Regions from separate parts of the Pseudomonas sp. GW821-FHT02H09 genome, predicted to be linked through region 3. Evidence: predicted binding sites of a transcription regulator. Region 3 holds the regulator's gene; each other region holds the start of a gene.

Region 1 (10,081 bases), on a different contig from region 3:
GGCAGACTTTCTGCTCGTCCAGTCGACAGACGCTGGTGCATGGCGACGGCACAGCCGCGCTGACATTGCTGTACAGCGGTTTGGGCGCACGGGTGGGAGCTGCCTCGCTCACAAGATCACAGCCCTTCGAAATCGAGTTCGACGTCGGCCTGCTGCTTGACGATGCGCTCAAGCATCTCACCGAGCTGCTCTTCGCTCTTGTCACACATCCAGCGCTCGCTTTCTTCGTCGTAGTCGAAATGGAAGCCGCCGGACACTGCCGCCAGCCACAGCTGACGCAGCGGTTCCTGACGACTGAAGATCAACTGGCTACCGCCTTCGAACTTGACGGTGAGTACACCGGCCGAGCTTTCCAGATCAACATCCAGGCCACTCTCGTCGAAAATATCCTCCAGCGTCTGCTGGGTGGCATCGACCAGATCGTGGAAACGGGCTTCAGTCAAACTCATCGCAGGAACCTCAAAAAGTGTCTACTCACGCTCAAGCGCCGCAAGATACGGCCGAGCCCCAGCGATTGCAAAGGATACTGACCAAGCACCGGTATCCACGCGCCTCGCACTGCTTGACCACCTGCCACAGGCAAAGGCCCGCCGGACGGGTGGTCCGTCGCATAGGCAAGCTGCCGGGTGGCCGGTATACTCCGGCGCAATTAACGCATTTTCAAGGATTTCGCCATGAAGCGCCTGATCTCTTCCCTTGCTGCGCTCGTCGCGGTTGCCTGCCTTGTGGCTGCCTGTGGTCAAAAAGGTCCGCTGTATCTTCCCGATGACAGCAAATCTCCTGAAGACCAGGCAAAGTCGTCGCAGTCAAAAGCGCACCAGCACAGCACCGGTACCAGCACCTACTAAGGGAACATCATGGACGCTTTTAACTACCGTGACGGCGAGCTGTTCGCGGAAGATGTTGCCCTGTCTGCCATCGCCGAACGCTTTGGCACACCCACCTACGTCTACTCCCGCGCGCACATCGAAGCCCAGTACCTGGCGTACGCCGATGCCCTGGCCGGCACGCCGCACCTGGTCTGCTTTGCGGTCAAGGCCAACTCCAACCTGGGCGTACTGAATGTCCTGGCGCGTTTGGGCGCCGGTTTCGATATCGTCTCCCGTGGCGAACTGGAACGCGTTCTGGCCGCTGGTGGCCAGGCTGACAAGATCGTCTTCTCCGGCGTCGGCAAGACCCGTGATGACATGCGCCGCGCCCTGGAAGTCGGCGTGCACTGCTTCAACGTCGAGTCGACCGACGAACTCGAGCGCCTGCAAGTCGTCGCTGCCGAACTCGGTGTTCGCGCGCCGATCTCGCTGCGGGTCAACCCGGACGTCGATGCCGGCACACACCCCTACATTTCTACCGGTCTTAAAGAAAACAAGTTCGGCATCGCCATTGCCGACGCCGAAGACGTGTACGTCCGTGCCGCCCAACTGCCTAACCTGGAAGTGGTCGGCGTCGATTGCCACATCGGCTCGCAACTGACCACCCTCCCGCCCTTCATCGATGCCCTCGACCGCCTGCTGGCGCTGATCGATCGCCTGAGCGATTGCGGAATCTACCTGCGCCACATCGACCTCGGTGGCGGTTTGGGTGTGCGTTATCGCGATGAAGAGCCGCCATTGGCTGCCGACTACATCAAAGCCGTGCGCGAACGCATCGACGGCCGCGACCTGGCGCTGGTGTTCGAACCGGGCCGCTTCATCGTCGCCAACGCCGGGGTGTTGTTGACCCAGGTCGAGTACCTCAAGCACACCGAACACAAAGACTTCGCCATCGTCGACGCGGCCATGAACGACCTGATCCGTCCGGCGCTGTATCAGGCCTGGATGGACGTCACGGCCGTGCGCCCGCGTGCAACCCCGGCGCGCGCCTACGATATCGTCGGGCCGATCTGCGAAACCGGCGACTTCCTCGCCAAGGATCGTCAGCTGGCGCTGGAAGAAGGTGACTTGCTTGCCGTGCATTCGGCCGGTGCTTACGGTTTTGTCATGAGCTCCAACTACAACACTCGTGGCCGTTGCGCCGAAGTGCTGGTTGATGGCGATCAGGCTTTTGAAGTGCGTCGCCGCGAGACGGTAGCCGAGTTGTTTGCTGGCGAAAGCCTGCTGCCGGAGTAAAACCATGCTGCTGCGTTTTACCAAAATGCACGGCCTGGGCAATGACTTCATGGTCCTCGACCTGGTCAGCCAGCACGCGCATATTCTGCCCAAGCACGCCAAGCAATGGGGCGATCGGAACACCGGTGTCGGCTTCGATCAACTGCTGATCGTCGAAGCGCCGAGCAACCCGGACGTGGACTTCCGCTATCGGATCTTCAACGCCGACGGTTCCGAAGTGGAACAATGCGGCAACGGTGCGCGCTGCTTCGCGCGCTTCGTGCTGGACAAACGCCTGACCGCAAAACGACAGATCCGCGTCGAGACCAAAAGCGGCATCATCGAACTGGATATCCGCAGCGACGGCCAGATCAGTGTCAACATGGGCCCGCCGCGCCTGGTTCCGGCCGATATTCCATTTGAAGCCCAAGCTCAGGCCTTGAACTATCCGGTCGAAGTCGACGGCAAGACCGTCGAGCTCGCCGCGGTGTCCATGGGCAACCCGCACGCCGTGCTGCGCGTGGACGATATCAACAACGCGCCGGTGCATGAACTGGGGCCGAAAATCGAAAACCACCCGCGCTTCCCGGCACGGACCAACGTCGGTTTTCTTCAGGTCATTGACCGCCAGCGTGCGCAGTTGCGCGTCTGGGAGCGCGGCACAGGGGAAACCCAGGCCTGCGGGACCGGTGCCTGTGCAGCAGCAGTGGCCGCGATCAGCCAGGGGTGGATGGATTCACCACTGTTGATTGACCTGCCGGGTGGGCGTCTGTCCATTGAGTGGGCCGGCCCCGGCCAACCGGTGATGATGACCGGACCGGCAGTGCGCGTATACGAAGGACAGGTGCGTCTATGAGTGAGCGAAATCCATGACCGATCAGCCTCAGGTTCCAGCCCAACAGCCCGACGAATCACCTTCTGAAAGCCTTGAGGCGGCGGCCATTGCCGCGTACCTGGAGGCTCATCCGGATTTCTTCGCCGAGCACGAAGAACTGCTCCTGGCATTACGCATCCCCCATCAGCGCGGCGATACCATTTCACTGGTCGAGCGCCAGTTGAAGATGTTGCGCGAACGCAATATCGAGATGCGTCATCGCCTCTCACAACTGATGGACGTCGCTCGCGACAATGACCGGCTGTTTGACAAGACCCGCCGACTGACGCTCGCGCTCATGGACGCCAGCAGCCTGGAAGACGTGGTGATCAGCGTTGAAGACAGCCTGCGACAGGACTTTCAGGTGCCTTTTGTCAGTCTGATTCTATTCAGCGACAGCGCCCTGCCCGTCGGCCGCTGGGTCACCAGTGCCGAAGCGCAGCAGACCATCGGCGGCTTGTTGTCGAACGGCAAAACCGTCAGCGGCAGTCTGCGTGAGCACGAACTGGACTTCCTGTTCGGCGAAGAACAGCGCAAGCAAATTGGCTCCACGGCCGTCGTCGCCCTCAGCCACCAAGGCCTGTACGGCGTCCTGGCCATTGCCAGCCGCGATCCGCAGCATTACAAAAGCTCGGTGGGCACGCTGTTCCTGAGCTACATCGCCGAAGTCATGGGCCGCGTACTTCCGCGCATCCACAACTCTCTACGCTCGGTACGCTAACCATGGAACGACAACTGGACGCCTACTGCGCTCACCTGCGCAGTGAGCGCCAAGTGTCACCCCATACGCTGGAAGCCTACCGCCGCGACCTGAACAAAGTGCTGGCGTACTGCGAGAAACAGCAGATTTCAAGCTGGGCCACGCTGGATATTCAACGCCTGCGTAGCCTGATCGCCCGCCTGCATCAGCAGGGCCAGTCCTCCCGCAGCCTGGCGCGCCTGCTTTCGGCGGTTCGCGGGCTCTACCACTACTTGAACCGCGAAGGCCTCTGCGACCACGATCCAGCCAATGGTCTGGCACCGCCCAAAGGCGAACGTCGGCTACCCAAAACCCTGGATACCGACCGCGCGCTGCAACTGCTCGACGGCGCTGTCGAGGACGACTTCCTGGCTCATCGTGATCAGGCGATTCTGGAGCTGTTCTACTCCTCCGGCCTGCGCCTCTCCGAGCTGACCGGGCTCAATCTAGATCAGCTTGATTTAGCGGATGGCCTGGTTCAAGTCCTTGGTAAAGGCAGCAAAACCCGGGTTCTACCCGTCGGCAAGAAGGCTCGGGAGGCATTGCAGCTGTGGTTGCCACTGCGCGCCCTGACCAACCCGGCAGACGACGCAGTATTCGTCAGCCAACAGGGCCGGCGCCTGGGACCGCGAGCCATCCAGCTGCGCGTTAAAGCCGCTGGCGAGCGCGAACTGGGGCAGAACCTGCATCCGCACATGCTTCGGCACTCCTTCGCCAGCCACCTGCTGGAGTCCTCGCAAGACCTGCGCGCCGTGCAGGAGTTGCTCGGTCACTCGGACATCAAGACCACGCAGATTTACACTCATCTGGATTTCCAGCATTTGGCGTCGGTCTACGACAGCGCCCATCCTCGGGCCAAACGCAACAAAGGCGGTGAGTAATGACGATCAAACTGATCACTTTCGACCTCGACGACACCCTGTGGGACACCGCCCCGGTCATCGTCGGCGCGGAAGCGGTACTGCGCCAGTGGCTGGCCGAGCACGCGCCAGACCTCGGCGGTGTAGCTGTCGAACACCTCTGGGCGATCCGTGAGCGTGTCCTGAGCAACGAACCTGGCCTCAAGCACCGGATCAGCGCCTTGCGGCGCAGAGTGTTGTTCCACGCACTGGAGGAAGCCGGTTACGCCCATCAGCAAGCGTCGGAACTGGCCGATCAGGGCTTTGAAGTGTTTCTGCACGCGCGGCATCAGCTCGAGATATTTCCTGAGGTGCAACCGACCCTTGAAGTCCTCGCCAGGCACTACACGCTTGGGGTCGTCACCAACGGCAATGCTGATGTCCGCCGCCTGGGCCTTGCTGACTACTTCAAGTTTGCCCTTTGTGCCGAAGACATCGGCATTGCCAAACCGGATTCGCGCCTGTTTCACGAAGCCTTGCAACGTGGTGAGGCGACAGCGCAAACCGCCGTGCATATCGGCGATCATCCCGGGGATGACATTGCCGGCGCGCAGCAAGCCGGACTGCGGGCGATCTGGTTCAACCCGGCGGGTAAAGTGTGGGAAGCCGAGAAGGCGCCGGATGCCGAGATTCGCAGTTTGACTGAACTGCCTGCGTTGCTGGCACGGTGGAGCGCCCAACACTGAACCTGAATATCACATACCCCCTGTGGGAGCGAACTTGCTCGCGATAGCGGAGTGTCAGCCGATATCAATTCCGAATGTTACGCCCTCATCGCGAGCAAGCTCGCTCCCACAGGGTATCGCGCCAAGCCCAAGACCATTTCCTTACGCCCATGAAAAAGCCCGCAGCGACGGCGGGCTTTTTCAGCAAGCAAGTAACCGGCGCGCTTAGATAGGACGGCTGCCGTACTTGTTGTCAGGCTTTTTTGGTGGATCGGCCACCACGTTGGCCTCGACTTCCTGCACTTTGCCGCCTTTGGAGAGAAACTCCTCCATAGCGCGCGCCAGAGCATCACGCTCTTTGTTCTTGGCTTCGACACTCGGCAGCTCATCGACTGAAATAGCAGCCTTGGCCTTGCCTTTAGCGGTCGGAACAGGCACATCGCTGCTGTCGTCGTCAGCAACGTCTTCGGCCGCCGTTTCGAGACCTTCTTCGGTCTCGTCTTCGTCACCTACTTCGAGGTCGTCGTTTTCCAGATCATCGTCGCTCATGTTCTACCTCATGACTTGCGAAAAGCAGATTAGTTATAGCCCAGCTACGCCGACTGTCGACGGCTGCCGGAAAAAAATCAATATCCGCTGGTAACCAGCGGTTTATGCCCCATCGCCGTGCAAGGTGACAAGGACTTTACGAGCACCACCATGATCACGATGCTCGCCCAGATAAACACCTTGCCAGCTACCTAACGCCAGTCGACCTGCCGTCACCGGCAAACTCAACTGACAGCCAAGCAAGCTGGCCTTGAAGTGCGCCGGGAGATCATCCGCGCCTTCGTCCTCATGTTCATAGCCGGCCATGCCTTGTGGGATCAGCCGATTGAAAAAACGTTCGAAGTCGCGACGTACCGCCGGGTCGGCGTTCTCGTTGATGGTCAACGACGCCGAGGTATGCTGCAGCCACAAATGCACCAGACCGACCCGACATGCCTTCAATTCAGGCAGGCCGGCGAGTAACTCGTCCGTTACCAGATGAAAGCCCCGAGGCCTTGCCCGCAGGGTAATCAGAGTCTGTTGCCACATACAGTTCTCCGCACATTCGGCGCGCATTCTAGCGCGCTCAGGGAAAAAACAAAGGGTCTAATATTCCTTCAATGCTGTAAGTCATTGGCCCAAAAAAAACAGCTTCGATGAACACGCCTGGGAGCGAAGGAAAAAACCTTTCAGCTGTTCCCTTATCGACAAAAGCCAGACAAAAAAATGCCCGACGGGGTCGGGCATTTTTTTCTCGCGTTTCTTTCTCGAGAACTTACACGTTGTAGGCGCGCTCATTGTGTTGCGCCAGATCGAGGCCGACCGACTCTTCCTCTTCGGTGATACGCAGCCCCATGACGGCGTCCAGCACCTTGAGAATGATGAAGGTCGCGATCGCGGTGTAGATCACCGTGAAGCCAACACCTTTGCACTGAATCCAGACCTGCGCCGCTATATCAGTCACGGTGCCGAAACCGCCCAGCGACGGAGCCGCGAACGCACCGGTGAGGATCGCGCCAAGGATACCGCCGATACCGTGCACGCCGAAGGCGTCCAGGGAGTCGTCATAACCCAGTTTGCGTTTCAGGGTGGTCGCGCAGAAGAAGCACACCACACCCGCCGCCAGACCGATAATCAGCGAACCCATCGGGCCGACCGTACCGGCCGCCGGGGTAATCGCCACCAGACCGGCAACCACACCCGAAGCGATACCCAGTGCGCTAGGTTTGCCGTGGGTCAGCCACTCGGCGAACATCCAGCCCAGGGCCGCAGCAGCGGTAGCGATTTGAGTCACCAGCATCGCCATGCCGGCAGTGCCGTTGGCCGCAGCGGCGGAACCGGCGTTAAAGCCGAACCAGCCGACCCACAGCATGGCGGCGCCCATCAGGGTGTAACCAAGGTTGTGCGGCGCCATCGGCGTGGTCGGGAAGCCTTTACGCTTGCCCAGCACCAGACAGGCCACCAGCCCGGCGACACCGGCGTTGATATGCACCACGGTGCCGCCAGCAAAGTCGAGCACGCCCCAGTCACCCAGCAGCGAACCCGGACCACTCCAGACCATGTGCGCAATCGGTGCGTAAATCAGGGTGAACCACAAACCCATGAAGATCAGCATCGCGGAGAACTTCATCCGCTCGGCAAAGGCACCGACAATCAGCGCCGGGGTGATGATCGCGAAGGTCATCTGATAAGTAACGAAAACCGCCTCAGGAAACAGCGCCGTAGGACCGGTAATACTGGCGGGCGTGATGCCGGCCAGGAAGGCCTTGGCGAAGCTGCCGACAAACGAGTTGAAGTTGACGACGTTTACTTCCATGCCAGTCGTGTCAAACGCCATGCTGTAGCCATACAGGAACCACAGGATGGTGACCAGACCGGTAATGGCAAAGCACTGCATCATCACCGAAAGAATGTTTTTGGAGCGAACCATGCCGCCGTAGAACAGCGCGAGGCCGGGAATAGTCATGAACAGCACGAGTGCAGTGGAGGTCAACATCCAGGCGGTATCGCCGGAGTTGAGGACTGGAGCCGCCACCGGATCTGCCGCCATGGCCAGGCTGGGCATTACGAGGGACAACAGGGCTCCTAGCCCTGCGAAATTACGCAGAGTCATATTGTTTTCTCCTGGGGCGTTGGGTTTGGTGGCTTAGATTGCGTCGGTGTCGGTTTCGCCGGTACGGATGCGAATAGCCTGTTCCAGATTGACCACAAAGATCTTGCCGTCACCAATCTTGCCGGTGTTGGCCGCCTTGGTTATCGCCTCGATAACCCGATCAAGATCCTTGTCGTCAATGGCGACATCAATCTTCACCTTGGGCAGAAAATCGACCACGTACTCCGCGCCGCGATACAGCTCGGTGTGACCCTTCTGCCGACCAAAGCCTTTGACCTCAGTAACGGTAATGCCCTGCACGCCGATCTCGGACAACGACTCGCGCACATCGTCCAGTTTGAACGGCTTGATGATGGCAGTGACTAGCTTCATGAAAACTCTCTCCCGAATTGGTGGACTTGCCCCAGGAAAACAAACCCGTCTCAAGTCTAAGCGCAGTGCCTGGCTTTGTAACGCATCGTCGGCCTGACTCAGCCATCCCGACGCCAGCTAACCGCTCCTGACGAAACACTTCCCCGTTCCGCCCGGCGCACTGCATTCGTCACAGCGACTGCATCAGTGCATGGGTTACCAACGACTAAGCAGAAAGCTTGCCATCTCGTGAAAACCCATTGATTTCAATCCCTTGGCCGCTGCAGCAGGCGTCTGTTTACAACCAGCGCAACAGATACGCACAACAACAGTGCGCGATCGCCCGCCAACATGCGCGAAAAGCGTGCATCCCTGCCTGCGCCATTGACTATAGACACTGCGTGATACACTGGCGGCCATCAGTTTTCAGGACACCTCCCATGCTCGCGCCCAAAGATCTCCTCGACGCCCTGAGCGGCCACGCTTCCCGCCTGTTCAGCGGCGACACCCCGCTGCCACGCAACGAAATCGAAAGCCAGTTCAAAGCCCTGCTGCAAAGCGGCTTCAGCAAGCTTGATCTGGTGAGCAGAGAAGAGTTCGACAGCCAGATGGTGGTACTGGCGCGCACGCGCGCTCGACTGGAAAGCCTGGAAGCGAAGGTGGCCGAACTTGAAGCGAAGCTGAGTCCGCCTGCAGAATGACGTTATCGTCCACCCCGCTCCTCCTGTAGGAGCGAGGCTTGCCCGCGATAAGGTCGGAACGACCTTCCGGCAATCTTGAAGCCCGCCCTACATCCAGGCTGATTCCTACAAAAACCACCACCGATTTCCGATTGCGCCGCTAGACCCGGGTCTCTACGCTCACCCCCAGCTGAACATTCAGCACTGGGTTTGGCGACCCGGAAGCTTAAGGCGCACGACGCCCACCATACGATAGCGGGCGTTTTTCATGTCCGTCGACTCATGTCATGGCGGCTGTGCGTGGGAGACTTTCGGGTCTGCCGGGTTCCTTTTGCTCCGGTTCGCCAACCCGCGTACAGCTGCCACCCAATCGTTTGGCGACGATTGCTGGCAGCCCCTTAAGCAGAAGGAGCTGTATCAATGAATAAAAATGAAGCTTATCTAGTCCCCCACGTCTTCACCCGCCACAAACTCCACCTCCACGCACTCCTGCTGGAAAACCAGGCATGGTTCAGCGCCCGCGATCTTGGGCGTTTGCTCCGGCTTTTTCTGGATGAGCGCGCGTTGCGCAAACTTGATTCCGATCAGCGCCAGACCTTGCGGCTGCTTTGCCATGGCAAGGTTGAGCACACGCTACTGATCAGCGAGTCCGGGGTCTATGCGTTACTGGTCTATCACTACTGCCCGGAGTACCGGGGTTTGCGGGAGTGGCTGACTCACGATGTGGTCCCTGCGTTGAGGGATGCCCAGCAAGCGACTTCAAGCGAACGCCCGATTCTGAGCCTGCTGGATTGGCCGCAGATGTCCCTGAGCCTGTTGCACTGGAATAACCAGCCATGGATCCGGTTGCAGGATGTTCCACACATGCTGCCGGAGGGTGAGCGGCCACGGAGTGTGAGCAATGCACCTTGGTGGAAACGTGCTTCACGGTTGCTTCAATCGTTTTAAGCCCTGTAAAGAACGAACCCCACGCTTTGGCATGGGGTTCGATCAACAGGTCTGTCAGGCGCAGTGTGGAAGACGCTCAACCTGATCCCGGATCGCAGCGCCACGCTCGATTTCAGCTTTGCGCAGGTCGTAAGTCGATTGCAGGTTCAGCCAGAACTCGGGGGTGGTGTCCAGGCAAATGGCAAGCCTGAGCGCGACAT
Region 2 (10,081 bases), on a different contig from region 3:
CTTCCCGATCGCCTACGTCGGCGACGTAGTGGGTACCGGTTCTTCGCGTAAATCGGCCACCAACTCGGTGCTGTGGTTCTTCGGCGACGACGTTCCTTACGTGCCGAACAAGCGCGCTGGCGGTTTCTGCTTCGGCAGCAAAATCGCTCCGATCTTCTACAACACCATGGAAGATGCCGGCGCACTGCCAATCGAATTCGACGTGACCAACATGAACATGGGCGACGTGATCGACCTGTACCCTCATGCCGGTAAAGTCACCAAGCACAACAGCGACGAAATCCTGACCACCTTCGAAATGAAGACCCCGGTCCTGCTCGACGAAGTCCGTGCTGGCGGTCGTATTCCGCTGATCATCGGCCGTGGCCTGACCGAGAAAGCGCGTGCCGAGCTGGGTCTGCCGCCGTCCGATCTGTTCAAGAAGCCGGAAGCTCCGGCTGAAAGCACCAAGGGCTTCACCCTGGCGCAGAAAATGGTCGGCAAGGCGTGCGGCGTAGCTGGCGTTCGTCCAGGTACCTACTGCGAACCGAAAATGACCACCGTCGGCTCCCAGGACACCACCGGTCCCATGACCCGTGATGAACTGAAAGACCTGGCGTGCCTGGGCTTCTCGACCGATCTGGTAATGCAGTCTTTCTGCCACACCGCGGCTTATCCAAAGCCGATCGACGTGACCACCCACCACACCCTGCCAGACTTCATCATGACCCGCGGCGGTGTTTCCCTGCGTCCGGGTGACGGCATCATCCACAGCTGGCTGAACCGCATGCTGCTGCCGGACACCGTCGGTACCGGTGGTGACTCCCACACCCGTTTCCCGATGGGGATCTCCTTCCCGGCCGGTTCCGGTCTGGTCGCTTTCGCCGCAGCCACTGGCGTGATGCCACTGGACATGCCGGAATCGATCCTGGTTCGCTTCAAAGGCAAAATGCAACCGGGCGTCACCTTGCGTGACCTGGTTCACGCCATTCCTTACTACGCGATCCAGGCTGGCCTGCTGACCGTAGAGAAGAAAGGCAAGAAGAACGCCTTCTCCGGTCGTATCCTGGAAATCGAAGGTCTCGACAACCTGAGCATCGAACAGGCATTCGAACTGTCCGACGCCTCGGCCGAGCGTTCCGCTGCCGGTTGCACCATCAAGCTGTCCAAAGAGTCGATCACCGAGTACCTGAGCTCCAACATCACCCTGCTGCGCTGGATGATCGGCGAAGGCTACGGCGATGCGCGTACTCTGGAACGCCGCGCTCAAGCGATGGAAGCCTGGATTGCCAACCCTGAGTTGATGGTTGCCGATGCTGACGCCGAATACGCTGAAATCATCGAAATCGACCTGGCCGACATCAAAGAGCCTGTGCTCTGCGCGCCGAACGATCCGGACGACGCCCGTCTGCTGTCCAGCGTTGCTGGCCAGAAGATCGACGAAGTGTTCATCGGTTCGTGCATGACCAACATCGGTCACTTCCGCGCTGCCGGTAAACTGCTGGATCAGGTCAAGGGTCAGCTGCCAACCCGTCTGTGGCTGTCGCCGCCGACCAAAATGGACGCTCACCAGTTGACCGAAGAAGGCTACTACGGCATCTACGGCAAGGCTGGCGCGCGCATGGAAATGCCGGGCTGCTCGCTGTGCATGGGTAACCAGGCTCGCGTTGAACCGAACTCCACCGTAGTGTCGACATCGACCCGTAACTTCCCGAACCGTCTGGGCGACGGCGCAAACGTCTACCTGGCTTCGGCTGAGTTGGCGTCTGTTGCTTCGATCCTGGGTCGCCTGCCGACCGTCGAGGAGTACATGGCCTACGCGAAGGAAATCGACACCATGGCCAGCGATGTCTATCGCTACCTGAGTTTCGACCAGATCGCCGAGTTCCGTGAAGCTGCTGCGAATGCCAACATTCCGGTCATTCAAGCCTAACGTTACAACGCTATAGAAAACGCCGCGTATCTTGCGATACGCGGCGTTTTTTTATACCTGCTGATCAGTCCATGCCTTCAGCGCCTCCTGAACCGCGCCGTCCACACTCAAACCACTGAGTATCACCTGCGAACGCTCGGTCACCGGCAAGGCCCGCAATGCCTCTTTGGCCTCGTGCTTCAAACGCGCCAGCACCAATCGCTTGCCTTCAACACTGACATGCCCAAAGAACTCCTCCAGCGCCTCGATGCTGGTGCCGTCCAGGTCAGGCGACTCTTCCAGACTCAAAATGACCGTATGAATCGGCTCTTCACTGTGACGTATCAATCTGAGCGCCCCGCCCAGGATCCGTTCGACATTGGCGAAAAACAGCGGCTCACCGGGGCGAAGAATGATCATCCCGGGAATTTTCAGGGCCAAGGGATGGCGTTGCAGATCGACGTAATCATGCCCTCCACCCATTTGCCCAAGGATCTGGATATCTGCCGAGGACATCTGCCTCAGCATCAGCACGACACTGATGGCGACCGCCACCAACAATCCATCCAGCACACCGAGTACCAGCACCGCCACCACGGCACAGGTGACCAGCAATCGGTCGCGGCGCCAGACAAAATAGCGCCCTAATGGCTGCAGGCTCAGCCCGCGAGCCAGGGCATGAATGACGATGGCCGCCAGCACCGGCTCCGGTGTCAACGCAATGTACGGCAGCACCGTCAGCACGATGGCCAGCACCACCAATGCGGCGATGCCACCTGCCAGGCGCGAGTCGGCACCCGCCGCCTCATTGGCAGAGGTCGCCGAATAACCAGCGCCCGCTGGCATACCATGAAACAGGCCGGAAATCAGATTAGCCGCCCCAAGCGCGAGCAAATCCCGGTTCGACGACACCCGATCGCCGTGCTTGAGGGCAAAGGAGCTGATCGAGCCGTACGACTCGGCATACAAGATCATGACCATGGCAAAGCCCAACTCACCCAGGCGCAACCAGTCGGCGAACGGCAACACCGGAAGATTCGGGATCTCCAGCCTCAAATCAATCACACCGATCAACTTCACCCCATAGGCCGGAAGGTTCAGACATTGGCCGGCCGCAATACCGACCATCACCACCAGCAGTCCTCCCGGCAAGCGTTTGACCCGTGCGAACAGCCATAACAGCGCCAAGGCTAGCGCCGCAACGCCGGCACCGGCCCGGTTCCAGTGCGGTAACTGCTCCAGTAACTCAGGCAGAAAACGGATCAGATTGCTGTTGGTCAGGTGCACGCCGACGATACTGGCGACCTGCTTGATGACGATGGTGATCGCCAGACCAAACGTAAACCCGCGCAATACCGGCTTGGCGATGAAGGACGTCACGCTGCCGAGCTTGAGCAGCCCCGCCAGCAGAAAGAACGCCCCGGTCACCAGCACCAGAGCGATCGCCAGCGTCAATCGCAGCGCTGAATCGCCACCCGCCAGCGTCACGGTCGCCGCCGCCAGCACCGCTGCCGAAGAGGACGTCGCGGAAACAATGGCGTAGCGGCTGGTACCGAACAACCCATAACAGAGCAAACCGGCGAACAATGCGATGACCCCGGCCTGAGGTGGTAACGCCGCGATGCTCGAATAGGCAACGGCTTCAGGCAACAGCAAACCAGCAATCGACAGGCCTGCAAGCAGATCCCGCGTGCGGTTTTGCGGTGGTGGTGCAGCCTGCTCCGGGGGGGACGCAGAGATTGGCGCGCGCGGACTAATCAGCAATCGGACCGACCCAGCCCGGCAGATATCGGGCTTCCTGACTGCGTGCAAGAGTCAGGGCTCTGTCCTGAAGTTTCGGGCCCTGATCGTTGATCAGTTCACTGGCAATCCGGCTGCGGAAAAAATCAGCCCAGAGAAACTCACTGAAGGGCGTCGCGTCCTTGGCGTAACCACCGGCACGTCGCAACTGCCCGGCCAGGCTGCGATAGGGATCGTCTTGCAAATCGGCGATACGCCGAGGGATGGCCTCATATGGACGCCTTTCGCCCTGGGCGTCGTAGGGGTGTGCCCACTGGTTAAAGTTCATCACATTCCAGAACGTCACCGGCTCGACAAAAGACAAATCCTTGAGCACCAGCAGCGCTACGAACTTGACCTCTTCTTGTAGCAGCGCCAAACCGAAATGATGGTGATCGACGATGTAATAACGCCCTTCAGGCCCCAGAATAGAGGGAAACCAATGATTCTCCAGCGCCGCAGCGCGCTCCTTGCGTTTGAGTTTTCCCCAGTCCTTGCGCTTGGCATTCACTTCGGCCAGGCCGACGGTGAGCTGCGTTGGATGCAGTTTTTCCAGCTTACCAGTGATCAGTTGCGGATGAGCACGAGCCATGTAGAGCCTCCAGATGAGAAAGCCCGAAACGTTTGGCGAGTTCACCTGTTTCTAACAGCAGGAACTGCACGGCGCGGGGCATAAGTCCCAAGCTTAGACGGCAATGGCGCTATGGCCTTGATACCCATCAAATATTCAACGAATCGGTAAGGCAACGTCAGCAAAACCGCCACAGCGCATTGCACGCTAAATCGGCGTCCGTCACTTTGTTCAAGCGCACGCTTATGAGTCGAGGGTCGGCCTGGAGGTCCAGGCTGACCCTGCACAGGCTCAGGCGGTGAGCGAATAAATCAACGCCGAAATCGCCACTAGGCCGACCAGTGTCACGAAGACGTTGGAGGCCTGGCCGCGATACGCAGCCATGGCCGGCACACGACGGATCGCATACATCGGCATCAGGAACAGAATCGCCGCGATGACCGGGCCACCCAGGGTCTCGATCATGCCCAGGATGCTCGGGTTGAGCGTCGCGACGATCCAGCACACCACCAGCATGAAGGCAGCGGTCATGCGATCCAGAGTCTTCGGTGCCGGGCGACGGCCACTCTTGACGATCAAGCCCTTCAGGCCTTCGCTGGCGCCAATGTAGTGCCCCAGGAACGACTTGGAGATGGCCACAAAGGCAATCAGCGGTGCGGCGAAAGCAATCGTCGGGTTGCTGAAGTGGTTGGCCAGGTACGACAGGATCGACAGGTTCTGCGCCTTCGCTTCAGCCAATTGCGCTGGCGACAAAGTCAGCACGCAGCTAAAGACAAAGAACAGCACCATCACCACCATCAAGCCGTGGGCGCGAGACAGGATCTGCGAGCTGCGCTCTTCAGCATGGGTGCCATAACGACGCTTCTGGTCCACCGCAAACGCCGAGATGATCGGCGAATGGTTGAACGAGAACACCATCACTGGAATCGCCAGCCACAGCGTGTGCAGCAAGGCCGAAGGCTCAGGCAGCGTGGTCGCAGTGGCGAGAATGCCGCCGGTCCAGTGCGGAACCAGGAACACTGCCAGGAAAAGCAACGCAACGATGAACGGATAGACCATCAGGCTCATGGCCTTGACGATCGCCTGTTCGCCACAGCGCACCACTGCCAACAGGCCGAGAATCAGCACGAACGACAGAATCGCCCGCGGTGGCGGCATGATGTGCAACTGGTGCTCGAGGAAACTGCCCACGGTGTTGGTCAGGGCTACGCTGTAGATCAGCAGAATCGGGAAGATGGCGAAGAAATACAACAAGGTGATCAGCGCGCCAGCCTTGATCCCGAAATGCTCTTCGACCACTTCGGTGATGTCCGCACCCGCACGGCCGGAGAGCACGAAGCGGTTGAGGCCGCGGTGCGCATAAAAAGTCATCGGAAACGCCAGCAGCGCCAGAATCAACAACGGCCAGAAGCCGCCTAGACCAGCGTTGATAGGCAAAAACAGGGTACCCGCACCGATTGCCGTGCCAAACAGGCCCAGCATCCAGGTAGTGTCATGACGATTCCAGCTACTTAGGCTTGCTGGTACCGCCGCATCAAAGCGTTCGTCGACGCTATTGGCCTGATCATTCATCCGGTCGGATCTCCGCATTCCGGTCATTTGCCACACAGCCGGAGCGAGTCAGAAAAAGCTGACAGGCAGCGCCCCGGCCGTAACAGGGGCGCGATTCTCCGGGATTAATCAACAGAAGCAAAGACTTAGCTGAGAAGCGGTAAAGCGGATGAGCTTGACCGCCAGAAATTTGCTGTGGCAGCAACGCCCTCATCGCAGTTCAGCTCGGCTCCTACAAAAAAGCCGGAACCAAGGCTAATGCCAGTCAGTTAAGGATTTTTAAGTTCAGCACTGTACCCCGTAGCAGCTGCCGAAGGCTGCGTCCGGCTGCGCAGCAGTCGTAAAACAGTCACTGCGGTATTCCAGACAAATCGTGGAAGCAGGATTTGCGACGGCTTCGCCGCCGGACGCAGGCTTCGCCAGCTGCTACGGTCCGCGTAATGTCTTAACTGACTGGCATTGGGAACCAAGGCTCCTCATCTTTTTTAACCTGCCGGATCACACGCTGTAAGCACGCTCGTCATGCTCGGCCAGGTCCAGGCCCACTGTCTCGTTCTCGCCACTGGTGCGCAGGCCAATGCTCCATTCCAGTACCTTGAGGATGATCAGGCTCACGACAAAGCAATAGACGAAGGTGAAGCTGACGCCCTTCAACTGAGTCAGCACCTGAGTCACGATATCCAGATTCTCGACATACCCGCCCAATGCAGGAGACGCGAAGATGCCGGTCAGGATCGCACCGACGATTCCGCCAATGCCGTGCAGGCTGAACACATCCAGCGAATCATCGTAACCAAGTTTCTGCTTCAACTGGCTGACGCCGAAGAAACATGCGGCCCCGGTGATCAGGCCAATCGCCAAGGCGCCGGCCGGACCGACAAAAGCACAGGCCGGGGTGATACCGACGAGGCCGGCCAATGCACCTGAGGCCGCACCGAGCGCGCTGGGCCGACCCTGGATCAGGGATTCGGTGAGCATCCAGCCGACGACCCCGGCGCACGCTGCCACCTGGGTGGTCAGCATGATGATCCCGGCACCGGTATTCACCGCGGCTCCCGAGCCGATATTGAATCCGAACCAGCCAACCCACAGCAGACCGGCGCCCATCAGGGTGAAACCGAGGTTATGCGGTGGCATCGCGACGTTCGGGTAGCCTTTGCGTTTGCCCAGTACCAGGCACGCCACCAGTGCCGCCACGCCCGCATTGATATGCACCGCGGTGCCGCCGGCGAAATCCAGTACCCCCCAATTGACCATCAAGCCGCCGGGGCCGCCCCAGATCATGTGTGCGACTGGCGCGTAGACAAAGGTGAACCACAGCGCCATGAACGCCAGCGCGGCGCTGAACTTCATGCGTTCGGCGAAACCACCGGCAATCAGCGCCGGCGTAATGATCGCGAAGGACATCTGGAACACGCTGTAGACGCCTTCGGGAATACTGCCGACCAGGCTGTCGTGGGTCATGTCGAGCATGAACACTTTGCTGAAACCGCCGATAAAGCTGTTCAGATTGACTTCACCGGCGACCATACCGGTCGCGTCGACGACGATGCTGTAGCCGTAGACCACCCACAGCACACCGATCACCCCGGCGATGGCAAGCAACTGAGTGAACACCGAGAGGAAATTTTTTGCCCGGACCATCCCGCCATAAAACAGCGCCAGGCCCGGAATGCACATCAACAACACGAACATCGTCGCGGTCATCATCCAGGCGGTGGTACCAGTGTCCAGGGTGACATCGGCCGCCGAGGCCAGAGGCGACAGGCACAGTGCCGCGAACATCAGCGTCAGCCGGGAGAAGGTCAGCCGTGAATCAGGGAATGGAATCATTGTCAGCAAGCTCCAGAGCAGGAAAGTCGTCTAAAGGGGGCTGGCAGAGCAAGGAAAGTGCGAGGCCATGAGGCCTCGCGGTGCATACGGGTCTGTGCCCGTTAGGGGTAAAACCGGAGACCTGTAGGAACGGGCTTGCCCTAATGCCGGGCAGTTAAGGGTATGTAGGAGCGAGCTTGCTCGCGATGGGCTCAAGGGCGGCGCGTTGATTCAGCAAGCGCGCGTTATTGTTAACGTCTATCGCGAGCAAGCTCGCTCCTACACATACCCTTAACTCACTGGCATTGGGGCTAGCCCACTCCCACAGGTTCCGCGTTTAGTATTGCTGCCCGGGAATCCACGAAGTCCCGGCCAACGGCACGCGGGCCATGGCGGCGGCTTCCACGGTCAAGGCCACCAGATCCTCAGGGTCGAGGTTATGCAGGTGCGACTTGCCGCAGGCCCGGGCCATGGTCTGGGCTTCGAGGACCAACACCCGCAGGTAGTTGGCCAGACGTCGACCGCCCTCCACCGGATCAAGCCGTTTGGACAGCTCCGGGTCCTGGGTGGTGATGCCCGCCGGGTCGCGGCCCGCTTGCCAGTCATCGTAGAAACCGGCGGCCGAACCAAGCTTGCGCAGTTCCTCGTCCAGACGTGGATGGTTGTCACCCAGGGCGATCAACGCCGCCGTACCAATGGCCACCGCATCCGCGCCGAGGGCCATGGCCTTGGCCACGTCGGCACCGTTACGGATACCGCCGGAAACGATCAACTGCACCTTGCGATGCATGCCCTCCTCCTGCAACGCCTGCACCGCAGGCGGGATGGCGCCGAGAATCGGAATGCCGACGTGCTCGATAAAGACTTCCTGAGTCGCCGCTGTGCCGCCTTGCATGCCGTCGAGCACAATCACATCGGCACCGGCCTTGATCGCCAGTTTGACGTCGTAGTACGGACGGCTCGCGCCGATCTTCACGTAGATCGGTTTTTCCCAATCGGTGATTTCACGGATTTCGGCGATCTTGATCGCCAGGTCGTCCGGCCCGGTCCAGTCCGGGTGACGGCAGGCACTGCGTTGATCGACGCCGATGGGCAGCGTGCGCATCCCGGCCACGCGCTCGGTGACTTTCATGCCCAGCAGCATGCCGCCGCCACCTGGTTTGGCGCCCTGCCCCAGGACGATTTCGATGGCATCGGCCTTGCGCAGATCATCCGGGTTCATGCCGTAACGCGATGGCAGGTACTGATAAACCAGGTGCTGGGACTGTCCGCGCTCTTCCGGGGTCATGCCGCCGTCGCCGGTGGTGGTGCTGGTCCCGGCGATGGTCGCGCCACGGCCCAGGGCTTCCTTGGCATTCGCCGACAAGGCGCCGAAGCTCATGCCGGCAATGGTTACCGGAATCTTCAGGTGCAGGGGCTTTTTGGCGAAGCGGTTGCCGAGAATCACATCGGTGCCGCATTTCTCGCGATAGCCTTCCAGCGGATAGCGGGAAACACTGGCGCCGAGCAACAGCAAGTCATCGAAGTGCGGCAGCTTGCGCTTGGTGCCACCACCGCGAATGTCGTAGATGCCGGTTTCGGCGGCGCGCTGGATTTCCTGAATGCTCAGGCGGTCGAAGGTCGCGGATTCGCGCAGGACCGGAACAGGTTTGTCGCTCATTGTGTTCTCCTTAGTACGCGGACGCGTTATCGACTTTGAAGTTGTACAACTGACGGGCCGAACCGTAGCGTTTGAAGGCTTTCGGGTCAGCGGTGAAACCGGCTTGATCCAGCAACGCTTTGAGCTCGGCAAGATGTTCGTCGCGCATTTCTTTTTCGATGCAGTCCGACCCCAGCGACTGCACGCTGCCCTGTACGTAGATCCGGGTTTCGTACAGCGAATCGCCCAAGGCATCCCCGGCGTCGCCGCAGACCACCAGACGCCCGGCCTGGCCCATGAAGCAGCTCATGTGGCCGATGCTGCCGCCGACCACGATGTCGATGCCTTTCATGGAAATCCCGCAACGCGCACCGGCGTCGCCCTCGATCACCAGCAAGCCGCCATGAGCGGTGGCACCAGCGGCCTGGGAGGCGCTGCCCTTGACCCGTACCGAACCGGACATCATGTTTTCCGCCACACCGGTGCCGACGTTGCCGTGCACAGTGATGTGGGCTTTCTTGTTCATGCCTGCGCAGTAGTAACCGGCGTGGCCCTGGATATCGATGAACAGTTCCTGGTCAACGCCGACCGCAATGTTGTGCGCGCCGTTGGAATGGGTCACCACCCACTCAGCAAAGCTCAGTTGTCTGGCCTGGTCGTGCAGCCCCTGATTGAGCTCGCGTACTTCACTGACAGATAGATCGATAGTTTTCATAACGGGGCTCCTCAGGCGCTTTTGCGTTCCCAGATGTACATGGTGGATGGCGCCGGTTCCCAGACCTTGGCGTTCTCGATGCCGGGCAGGCTCGAAAGCGCCTGGTATTCCGAGGCCATGGCG
Region 3 (10,081 bases):
GCCACCAGCCGATGCACGGCCGCGCACGGGCCGGCATCGGCTATCTGCCGCAAGAAGCATCGATCTTCCGCAAGCTGTCGGTTGCCGATAACATCATGGCCATTCTTGAGACCCGCAAGGAACTCGACAAGGCCGGACGTCGCCAGGAGCTGGAAAGCCTGCTGCAGGAATTCCACATCAACCATATCCGCGACAACCTCGGCATGAGCCTCTCCGGTGGCGAACGTCGTCGCGTGGAAATCGCCCGAGCCCTGGCCACCGCACCGAAGTTCATCCTGCTCGATGAACCGTTTGCCGGTGTGGATCCGATCTCGGTGGGAGACATCAAGCAGATCATTCATCACCTGAAGGCCAAGGGCATCGGCGTGCTGATCACAGATCACAACGTCCGTGAAACCCTGGATATCTGCGAGACTGCCTACATCGTTAACGACGGTCAACTGATCGCCGAAGGCGACTCCGCCACCATCCTGGCCAACGAGCTGGTCAAGGAAGTGTATCTGGGCCATGAGTTCCGCCTGTAAGCGCTGAGGTGTTGGGCAAGTCGTCAGAGCGCCGCTATCAATAAAACCCTATAAATTTTATTGTTACCGCGCTTTAGGCAAACACGCGCCCTCAGGTGTTCAGCCAATAGTCAGAGCGCCAGTAGCAATGAGATCCTGTAAATTTTTATTGTTACCGCGCTCTAGGCAAACACTTCAGTTTCAGGCATATAATTTGCTTATGTTTGGCGCTTCGGCGCCCTGTAGTGGATGGCGCATGTGCGCCGGCAAATAAGGTGTTAAGCCCCTGCCATGAAACCATCGCTAGTCTTGAGAATGGGCCAGCAGCTGACGATGACACCGCAGCTGCAACAGGCCATCCGCCTGCTCCAATTGTCGACCCTGGACCTGCAACAGGAAATTCAGGAGGCACTGGAGTCCAATCCGATGCTCGAACGCCAGGAAGAAGGCGACGACTTCGATAACGCCGACCCTCTGGCCGACAACGTCGAGCAGAAAGCCAATACCGATGTTCAGGAACCCTCTTACCAGGAAACCGCCCCGACGGTGGATAACCTCGAGGAAGGCGACTGGAACGAGCGCATCCCCAACGAATTACCTGTCGACACCGCTTGGGAAGATGTTTACCAGACCAGTGCCAGCAGCCTGCCGAGTAACGATGACGACGAGTGGGACTTCACCACCCGCACATCGGCCGGTGAGAGCCTGCAGAGTCATTTGCTCTGGCAACTGAACCTGGCACCGATGTCCGATACTGATCGCCTGATCGCCGTTACCCTGATCGATTGCATCAACAATCAGGGCTACCTGGACGAAACTCTTGAGGAAATCCTCGAAGCCTTCGACCCGGAACTGGACATCGAACTGGACGAGATTGAGGCCGTCCTGCACCGCATCCAGCAATTCGAACCCGCCGGTATCGGTGCGCGCAACCTCAGCGAATGCCTGTTGCTGCAGCTGCGTCAAATGCCAGCCAAAACACCTTGGCTGACCGAGGCTAAACGCCTGGTCACCGACTTCATCGACCTGCTTGGCAGCCGTGACTACAGCCAGCTGATGCGCCGTATGAAGCTCAAAGAGGACGAACTGCGGCAGATCATCGAGCTGGTGCAAAGCCTCAACCCGCGCCCAGGTTCTCAAATCGAATCCAGTGAAGCCGAGTACGTCGTCCCCGACGTCATCGTACGCAAGGACAACGAACGCTGGCTGGTGGAGTTGAATCAGGAATCCGTACCGCGCCTGCGGGTCAACCCGCAGTACGCCGGTTTCGTGCGCCGGGCCGACACCAGCGCCGACAACACCTTCATGCGCAACCAGTTGCAGGAAGCGCGCTGGTTCATCAAAAGCCTGCAAAGCCGCAACGAAACCCTGATGAAAGTCGCCACCCAGATCGTCGAGCATCAACGGGGCTTTCTCGAGTACGGCGATGAGGCGATGAAACCGCTGGTGCTGCATGACATCGCCGAAGCGGTCGGCATGCACGAATCGACAATTTCCCGGGTCACCACCCAGAAATTCATGCATACCCCGCGCGGCATCTACGAACTGAAATATTTTTTCTCCAGCCACGTAAGCACCTCTGAAGGCGGTGAATGCTCGTCTACAGCGATCCGCGCGATCATCAAAAAACTGGTTGCAGCGGAAAATCAGAAAAAGCCGTTGAGTGACAGCAAGATCGCTGGTTTACTGGAGGCACAAGGCATTCAGGTAGCCCGTCGCACCGTCGCCAAATACCGCGAATCCCTTGGGATCGCGCCTTCGAGCGAACGTAAGCGTTTGATGTAACGGGCCACGCCACAGCGTTCCAGTGGCAGGCATTTCTGCCTGCCGCTTTATGCACTGGCAACGAAGGAGAAGCTGTATGCAAGTCAACATCAGTGGACACCAACTGGAAGTGACCGAACCCCTGCGCATCTACATCGGCGAAAAACTCGAACGATTGGAAAGGCATTTCGACAAGATCACCAATGTGCAAGTCACGATGACCGTCGAAAAGCTGAAGCAGAAAATCGAAGCTACCTTGCATATCCCCGGCAATGAAGTGGTCGCCAACGCCGAGCATGACGACATGTACGCGGCAATCGACGCACTCACCGACAAGCTGGATCGCCAACTCAAAAAGCACAAGGAAAAGACCCAGAGCCTCCTCCAGGGCGCAACAGGTCGTTAACACTCCCAACCCATGATTCGACTTGAAAACATCCTGACCCCCGGCCGTTCTTTGGTGAACGTGCCGGGCGGCAGTAAAAAGCGCGCCCTCGAGCAAATTGCCAACCTGATCAGCCGCGAAGTGCCGGATCTGGGAATGCAAGATGTCTTCGAGAGTCTGATAGCCCGTGAAAAACTTGGTTCAACCGGTTTTGGCAACGGCATCGCCATTCCCCACTGCCGCCTCAAAGGCTGCGAATCGCCCATCAGTGCCTTGATGCACCTGGACGCCCCCATAGATTTCGACGCCATCGATGGTGCTCCGGTCGACCTGCTGTTTGTCCTGCTGGTCCCGCAAGCCGCTACCGATGCGCATCTGGAACTGCTTCGGCAAATTGCCAGCATGCTTGATCGCAAGGAAGTGCGCGAAAAACTTCGCAGCGCCGCAACTAATGAAGCCCTGTACCAGGTTGTCCTGGACGAGCAGAACGGTCATTAATCATGCGTTTGATCATTGTCAGCGGCCGATCCGGCTCCGGTAAAAGCACCGCCCTCGATGTATTGGAGGACAACGGTTACTACTGCATCGACAACCTGCCGGCCGGCCTGCTTCCGGAATTGGCCGAACGTGCGTTGATTCACACTGAACTGGCGCAACCGCTGGTTGCGGTTTCCATCGACGCCCGTAACTTGCCCAGCCATCTGTCGCGCTTTCCGGAGCTTTTGGAAGAAGTGCGCAGCCGGCACATCCAATGCGACGTGCTGTATCTGGACGCCGACGAGGAAACCCTGCTCAAGCGATTCTCGGAAACCCGTCGACGCCACCCCCTGAGCACCGCCAATCGGTCGCTCGCCGAAGCCATTGATGATGAGACCAACCTGCTTGGGCCGATTGCCGACCTCGCTGATCTGAAGCTCAACACCACCCATCTGAACCTGTATCAACTGCGCGATACCATCAAACTTCGCCTGCTGAACCAGCCGGAGCCGGGCACGGCGTTTCTGGTCGAATCTTTCGGCTTCAAACGCGGAATGCCGGTCGATGCTGACCTGGTATTCGATGTGCGCTGCCTACCCAATCCATACTGGAAACCGGAGTTGCGCGATCAGTCCGGGCTGGACCAGCCGGTTGCCGAGTATCTGGCTGCTCAGCCGGATGTCGAAGAAATGTTCCAGGATATCTCTGCGTATTTGCTGAAATGGCTGCCCCGCTTTGCCGCCAGCAACCGCGCCTACGTCACCATTGCCATTGGCTGCACCGGCGGGCATCACCGCTCCGTCTACCTGACCGAACGTCTGGGCCAGGCTCTACAAAAGTCCCTGAAGAACGTCCAGGTTCGCCACCGCGACCTAAGCTAAAGGATTCACACCGCGATGCCCGCTCTGGAAATTGAAATCATCAACAAGCTGGGTTTACATGCCCGAGCATCTGCCAAGTTTGTCGGCGTAGCAGGTCAATATCCCTGCCAGATAAAAGCCGGACGTACCCCTGAATCCATGGTCGATGGCAAAAGCATCATGGCCATGATGATGCTCGCTGCCGGTAAAGGCACCAAAATCCATCTGTGCACTGAAGGCGAACAAGAACAGGAAGCGCTGAATGCGCTGGTTGCGCTGATCAATAACTTCTTCGACGAAGGCGAATAAAAGCTCGGCGGCCCGAGCCTTCGGCGGCGCCTACGCAAGCGCGGTATTCATGACTGTCATCAGACAGAACCCGATACACAGCCCCAGGCTGGCCAGCTTGTCGTGGCCATTGCGCCGTGACTCCGGGCTCACCTCGTGAGTCACCACCAGCAGCATCGCGCCTGCAGCCAACGCCAACCCCAGAGGCAAGAGCAACTCGGCCAGACTCACCAGCCAGGCACCCAACAACGCGAAGACCGGCTCAACCAAACCTGAAGCCGCGCCGACCAGGAACGCCTTGACCCGCGACATCCCTGCCCCGGCTAATACCAAAGCGATCACCAAACCTTCCGGCACATCCTGTAAAGCGATGCCCATGGCCAAACTGTCGGCGTCGGGCATCCCACCGCCGGCAGACACGCCGACCGCCATGCCTTCCGGGATGTTGTGAGCAATGATGGCAAATACAAATTGCCAGATCCGCGGAGCAATCACCGGATACTCCCACAAAAAAAGGCGCGCCTCCCATTGGGTGACGCGCCTTCGCTTGAAGCTGCGGTCGTTTAGCTACCGGCCACTGTCATCCGCTCGATCAGCACTGACCCCGTACGAATATTGCTGCGCAATTCCAGGTCATTACCAACGGCGATGATCTGCTGGAACATGTCACGCATGTTGCCGGCGATGGTCACTTCTTGCACGGCGAACTGAATCTCGCCGTTTTCCACCCAGAAACCCGAGGCACCACGGGAATAGTCGCCAGTCACCATGTTCAAGCCCTGACCCATCAATTCGGTGACCAGCAGCCCGCGCCCCATGCGCCGCAGCAGCGCAGCCTGGTCTTCATCGCCATGGCTAACGAACAGGTTATGCACGCCACCAGCGTTGGCGGTGCTCGGCATGCCCAGTTTGCGACCGGAGTACGTGCCCAGCACGTAAGAAACCAAATGACCGTTCTCGACGAAAGGTTTGGCGTAAGTTGCCAGACCGTCGCCATCGAAGGCCGAACTGCCCAGGCCACGCATCAGGTGTGGCCGTTCATCCAGGGTCAGCCATTCAGGGAACAGCCGTTGGCCCAACGTACCTTCGAGGAACGACGATTTTCGGTACAGATTGCCGCCGGAGATCGCCCCGAGAAAACTGCCGAACAAACCGCCAGCCAGTTCTGCGGAAAACAGCACCGGCACTTCGCAGGTTGGAACCGGACGCGCGCCCAGACGACTGGCCGCCCGTTGCGCAGCACGCTGGCCGATGCTGACCGGATCAGCGAGCAGTTCGCCCTGGCGATTCACGTCATACCAGTAATCGCGCTGCATCTGGCCATCGGCTTCGGCAATCATCACGCAGCTCAGGCTGTGACGGGTCGACGCGTAACCGCCGATAAATCCGTGACTGTTGCCATACACACGGCAACCCTGATGGGTGCTCAGGGATGTGCCATCGGCGTTCTTGATTCGGCTGTCGGTGGCAAACGCCGCCGCTTCACAGGCCAGTGCCTGCTCAATGGCTTGCTCCGGAGTGATGTCCCAGGCGTGGAACAGGTCGAAGTCCGGCAGATCCTTGGCCATCAAGGCTGCATCGGCCAAACCTGAGCTTTCATCTTCCGAGGTGTGTTTGGCGATGGCCAGGGCGGCGGCGACGGTTTCGCGAATCGCCTCCGGACCGCTGGCCGAGGTGCTGGCCGAACCTTTGCGCTGGCCAACATACAAGGTGATGCCAAAGCCCTGGTCACGGTTGAACTCAACGGTTTCGACTTCCCGCTGGCGGACCGTGGTCGACAGACCCTGCTCCAGAGAAACCGCGACTTCACAGGCGCTGGCGCCCTGGCGTTTGGCCTCGGCGATGATCTGCTCGACTTGTTCTTGCAGTGCCGGCAAGGCTTGTGGACCGACGCTTTCAACTGCACTCATGGTTTTCTCCACTCAAATTCTGCGTTCGGCTGGGGCCTTCGAGCGACCGGGCCGGACAAGCGGCCCCCGACTGGTTATCATGGCGGCGTTTCTTTGCGGACTGCCACCATGGTTGATTCTTACGACGACTCCCTCGACGGGGGAGAAAAAAGCAAATCCCAGGTCAAACGCGAGCTGCATGCTCTGGTTGATCTTGGCGAGCGCCTTACAACACTCAAGCCTGACTTGCTGGCAAAACTGCCATTGACCGACGCCTTGCGCCGGGCTTTGGCTGAAGCGCCCAAGCACACCGCGAATATCGCGCGTAAACGGCACATTCTGTTCATCGGCAAACTGATGCGCGATCAGGACACTGACGCCATTCTGGTGTTGCTTGATCAACTCGACGCCTCCACTCGGCAGTACAACGAACGTTTCCACGGTCTGGAACGCTGGCGCGATCGCTTGATCGCGGGCGATGACGGTGTCCTGGAGAAGTTCGTCATCGACTACCCGGACGCGGATCGCCAGCAACTGCGCTCCCTGATCCGTCAGGCCCAGCATGAGCTTGCGCAAAGCAAGCCACCTGCTGCCAGCCGAAAAATCTTCAAGTACATCCGTGAGCTGGACGAGACACAACGCGGTCTGCGTTAGTCTTCGACCCCGGGTGGGTTGTACCGCTTCGCGGTTCACCCACCCAAGGCTCCCTCTCAAGCTCAAGCGCCCGTGCCACCCACGGTGATCGCGTCGATCTTCAAGGTTGGCTGGCCGACACCCACCGGCACCGACTGCCCATCCTTACCGCATGTCCCTACCCCGCTGTCCAGCGCCAGGTCGTTACCGACCATCGACACTTTGCTCATCGCTTCCGGCCCGTTACCGATCAACGTCGCACCTTTGACCGGCGCGGTGATCTTGCCGTCTTCGATCAGATAGGCCTCGCTGGTGGAGAACACGAATTTGCCGCTGGTGATGTCCACCTGACCGCCGCCGAGATTGGCGCAGTAGATACCCCTCTTCACCGAGGCGATGATTTCGGCCGGATCGCTTTCACCAGCGAGCATGTAAGTGTTGGTCATCCGCGGCATTGGCAAGTGCGCATATGACTCACGACGACCGTTGCCAGTGCGGGCCATGCCCATCAGGCGGGCATTGAGCTTGTCCTGCATATAACCTTTGAGCACACCGTTTTCGATCAGAGTAGTGCACTCGGTCGGAGTGCCTTCGTCGTCGACGCTCAAGGAACCGCGGCGACCGGCCAAAGTGCCATCGTCGACGATGGTGCAGAGCCTGGAAGCAACCATTTCGCCCATGCGGCCGCTGTAAGCCGAACTGCCTTTACGGTTGAAGTCACCTTCCAGGCCATGACCTACCGCTTCATGCAACAGCACACCCGACCAACCGGAACCGAGGACCACCGGCAACGTACCGGCCGGTGCCGCAATCGCCTCGAGATTGACCAGCGCCTGGCGCAATGCTTCACGGGCATAACCCATGGCGCGGTCCTCGCCAAGGAAGTAACGGTAATCGGTACGACCGCCACCGCCGTGACCACCGCGTTCGCGGCGACCATTCTGTTCGACGATGACGCTGACATTGAATCGCACCAAGGGACGCACGTCTGCCGCCAGACCGCCGTCGGTGGATGCGACCAGAATCCGCTCCCAGACCCCGGCCATGCTCACGGTGACTTGTTGGATGCGCGGGTCCAGCGCCCGGGTCGCGGCATCGACGCGCTTGAGCAGCTCGACCTTCTCGGCACGGCTGATGACTTCCAGCGGGTTATCCGGCGCATACAGTCGGGCGACATCCTGGGTACTGAACGCCTGCACGGTGCCATTCTGCCCGGCACGGGAAATCGAACGGGCAGCACGGGCGGCCAGGCCCAGGGCTTCGAGAGTAATGGCATTGCTGTAAGCAAAACCGGTCTTCTCGCCCGACTGCGCACGCACACCGACGCCTTGGTCAAGGTTGAAGCTACCTTCCTTGACGATGCCGTCTTCCAGCGCCCAGGACTCGGAAATCTGTCCCTGGAAATACAGGTCGGCGGCATCGATGCCCGGCCCGGCCAGATCGCCGAGCACTGCTTGCAGGCTTTCAATGGTCACGCCACCCGGCGCTAAAAGGTGTTCACTGACTGAGGACAACAACTCGCTCATATGCTTTGCGCCTTAAATTCATCGTTCTGAGGCAGGTCGCTGTGCGCCCTGCGAGAAAAAGCGCCGATGGCTGGCCACCGGCATCCGCGCCCTGATGGACGCCTGTTCGCTGCTATCGCGCTCGGCCAGCAGCACAGCCTCGCCCTGATCCTGCTCGGCCAGCACACGCCCCCAAGGGTCGATAATCGCTGCATGGCCAAAGGTTTCTCGCGGTCCCGGGTGAATCCCACCCTGGGCAGCCGCCAGCACATAACACTGGGTCTCGATTGCCCGTGCGCGGATCAGCACCTCCCAATGAGCCGCACCGGTCACCGCGGTAAATGCAGAGGGCGCGGTGATCAACTCGGCACCGGCTGCGCGTAACTCACTGTACAACTCCGGGAAGCGCAAGTCGTAGCACACCGTCAGGCCCACTCGGCCGACAGGTGTGTCTGCGACCACCACCGCATCTCCATGAGCATAGTCATCCGACTCACGATAACGACCGCGATTGTCGGCCACATCCACATCGAACAAATGCAGCTTGTCGTAACGCGCCACCGCCTCACCGTGTTCGTCGATCAACAAGGAGCAGGCATTGACCTTGCCGTCGGGTTGATCCTGGGGCGGCAACGGCAATGTGCCGGCCACTATCCATAACTTGAGGTCGCGAGCGGTCTGTTTCAACCAGGGCAGGATCGGACCGCTGCCCAAGGCTTCGGCACGACCAATGTCGGCAATATCACGGCGGCCCATGGCAGCGAAGTTTTCCGGCAGCACCGCCAGCCGGGCACCGCCAGCCGCTGCTTGCTCCAGCAAGCGCCGGGCCTGGACCAGATTGGCCAGAACATCGCTCTGGCTGACCATTTGAATCACCGCAAGAGACATGGCGTATCCTTTCTCGGTTGGTTCTGCACGCCCGGTGCAGACTCTGCAAAACCCTGTGTAGCAGCTGGCGAAGCCTGCGTCTGCGGCGTACGCGGTTAACCAGAAGAATCGCAGTGTCAGACTCTACGGCCGCTTCGCAGCCGGACGTAGCCTGGCGGCAACTGCTACAAAAAACGCATGGAGTCATGCTACTCCCATAGCCCCAGGCGTGGTTTTTCAAAAAGGCTTGTCGTAGGTGATTTTCGGTTCTTTCCACGGGCCTTTGACGTTGTATTTCACACTGGCGAAACGGGACACGCTATCACCGATAAGCTTGTCGATCAGGAACAATGCCCCGCCAATCGCCGGCGCACCGACGATTAACGCGGCGATCGGCAGGTTGTTGGTCACTGGCAACGTCAACAACAGCTTGGCATCGACCTGATCGGCAACCAGGTCCAGCGTGCCATTGAGTTCCAGATTGCTCGACGGTCCGGTCAGGGTGATCGGTTCACGGGTAACGTACACCCCGTTACTGGCCACCAGCAGGCCTTTTACCCGGTCGTAACTCAAGCCTTTCCCGAACAGGTCAGAGAAATCCAGACGCAGACGTCGACCAATCGAGTTGAAGTTAAGCAAGCCGAACACCCGCAAGGCCTGTGCACCGCCCTCTACTTCAACGAACTGACCTTTTCGCAACGTTGCATCGAGGCTTCCGGAGAAGCGCTTGAGTCCGACCCAGGCCGGAGAGCCGGGCCAACGACCGTCCACATCCATATGAAAATCTTCACTGGTCACGGTGGGGGCAAAGCCCCAGCCCTTCAGCACATCCGCAAGATTCTTGCCGCCCAGACGCCCCTTGTACCAACTACTGCTGGCCCCTGGCGGGCCCTCCCAGCCGCCTGTGCCC

The links. Region 3 encodes sigma-54, which starts transcription at its own class of promoters, with help from an activator protein. Its sites were predicted from a motif close to ANTGGCATNNANNTTGCTNT; they were not measured.
Positions count from the first base shown of each region.
Region 1: the regulator sigma-54 is predicted to act here: its motif matches at 8,481-8,500, upstream of glnK (P-II family nitrogen regulator).
Region 2: the regulator sigma-54 is predicted to act here: its motif matches at 7,671-7,690, upstream of AC07VR_RS16335 (ammonium transporter).

Region 1 covers NZ_JBWKVA010000002.1:104,804-114,884, forward strand. Annotated here, with positions in the region: gene AC07VR_RS02915 (DUF1289 domain-containing protein) at 1-112, opposite strand, end outside; gene cyaY (iron donor protein CyaY) at 117-449, opposite strand; gene lptM (LPS translocon maturation chaperone LptM) at 675-848, shown strand; gene lysA (diaminopimelate decarboxylase) at 858-2,105, shown strand; gene dapF (diaminopimelate epimerase) at 2,110-2,940, shown strand; gene AC07VR_RS02940 (DUF484 family protein) at 2,954-3,679, shown strand; gene xerC (tyrosine recombinase XerC) at 3,682-4,578, shown strand; gene AC07VR_RS02950 (HAD family hydrolase) at 4,578-5,282, shown strand; gene sutA (dormancy-specific transcriptional regulator SutA) at 5,487-5,810, opposite strand; gene AC07VR_RS02960 (secondary thiamine-phosphate synthase enzyme YjbQ) at 5,913-6,338, opposite strand; gene AC07VR_RS02965 (ammonium transporter) at 6,565-7,902, opposite strand; gene glnK (P-II family nitrogen regulator) at 7,936-8,274, opposite strand; gene AC07VR_RS02975 (accessory factor UbiK family protein) at 8,694-8,954, shown strand; gene AC07VR_RS02980 (BRO-N domain-containing protein) at 9,354-9,881, shown strand; gene AC07VR_RS02985 (HigA family addiction module antitoxin) at 9,936-10,081, opposite strand, start outside.
Region 2 covers NZ_JBWKVA010000011.1:11,603-21,683, reverse strand. Annotated here, with positions in the region: gene acnB (bifunctional aconitate hydratase 2/2-methylisocitrate dehydratase) at 1-1,912, shown strand, start outside; gene AC07VR_RS16350 (SulP family inorganic anion transporter) at 1,964-3,631, opposite strand; gene AC07VR_RS16345 (ParB-like protein) at 3,645-4,262, opposite strand; gene AC07VR_RS16340 (serine/threonine transporter) at 4,533-5,813, opposite strand; gene AC07VR_RS16335 (ammonium transporter) at 6,291-7,625, opposite strand; gene AC07VR_RS16330 (FMN-binding glutamate synthase family protein) at 7,942-9,264, opposite strand; gene AC07VR_RS16325 (protein glxC) at 9,275-9,958, opposite strand; gene AC07VR_RS16320 (class II glutamine amidotransferase) at 9,970-10,081, opposite strand, start outside.
Region 3 covers NZ_JBWKVA010000001.1:147,860-157,940, reverse strand. Annotated here, with positions in the region: gene lptB (LPS export ABC transporter ATP-binding protein) at 1-524, shown strand, start outside; gene AC07VR_RS00670 (RNA polymerase factor sigma-54) at 795-2,288, shown strand; gene hpf (ribosome hibernation-promoting factor, HPF/YfiA family) at 2,365-2,673, shown strand; gene ptsN (PTS IIA-like nitrogen regulatory protein PtsN) at 2,686-3,150, shown strand; gene rapZ (RNase adapter RapZ) at 3,153-4,010, shown strand; gene AC07VR_RS00650 (HPr family phosphocarrier protein) at 4,026-4,298, shown strand; partial or broken gene AC07VR_RS00645 (ZIP family metal transporter) at 4,329-4,781, opposite strand; gene pmbA (metalloprotease PmbA) at 4,841-6,187, opposite strand; gene yjgA (ribosome biogenesis factor YjgA) at 6,296-6,820, shown strand; gene tldD (metalloprotease TldD) at 6,883-8,325, opposite strand; gene AC07VR_RS00625 (carbon-nitrogen hydrolase family protein) at 8,344-9,192, opposite strand; gene AC07VR_RS00620 (YhdP family protein) at 9,409-10,081, opposite strand, start outside.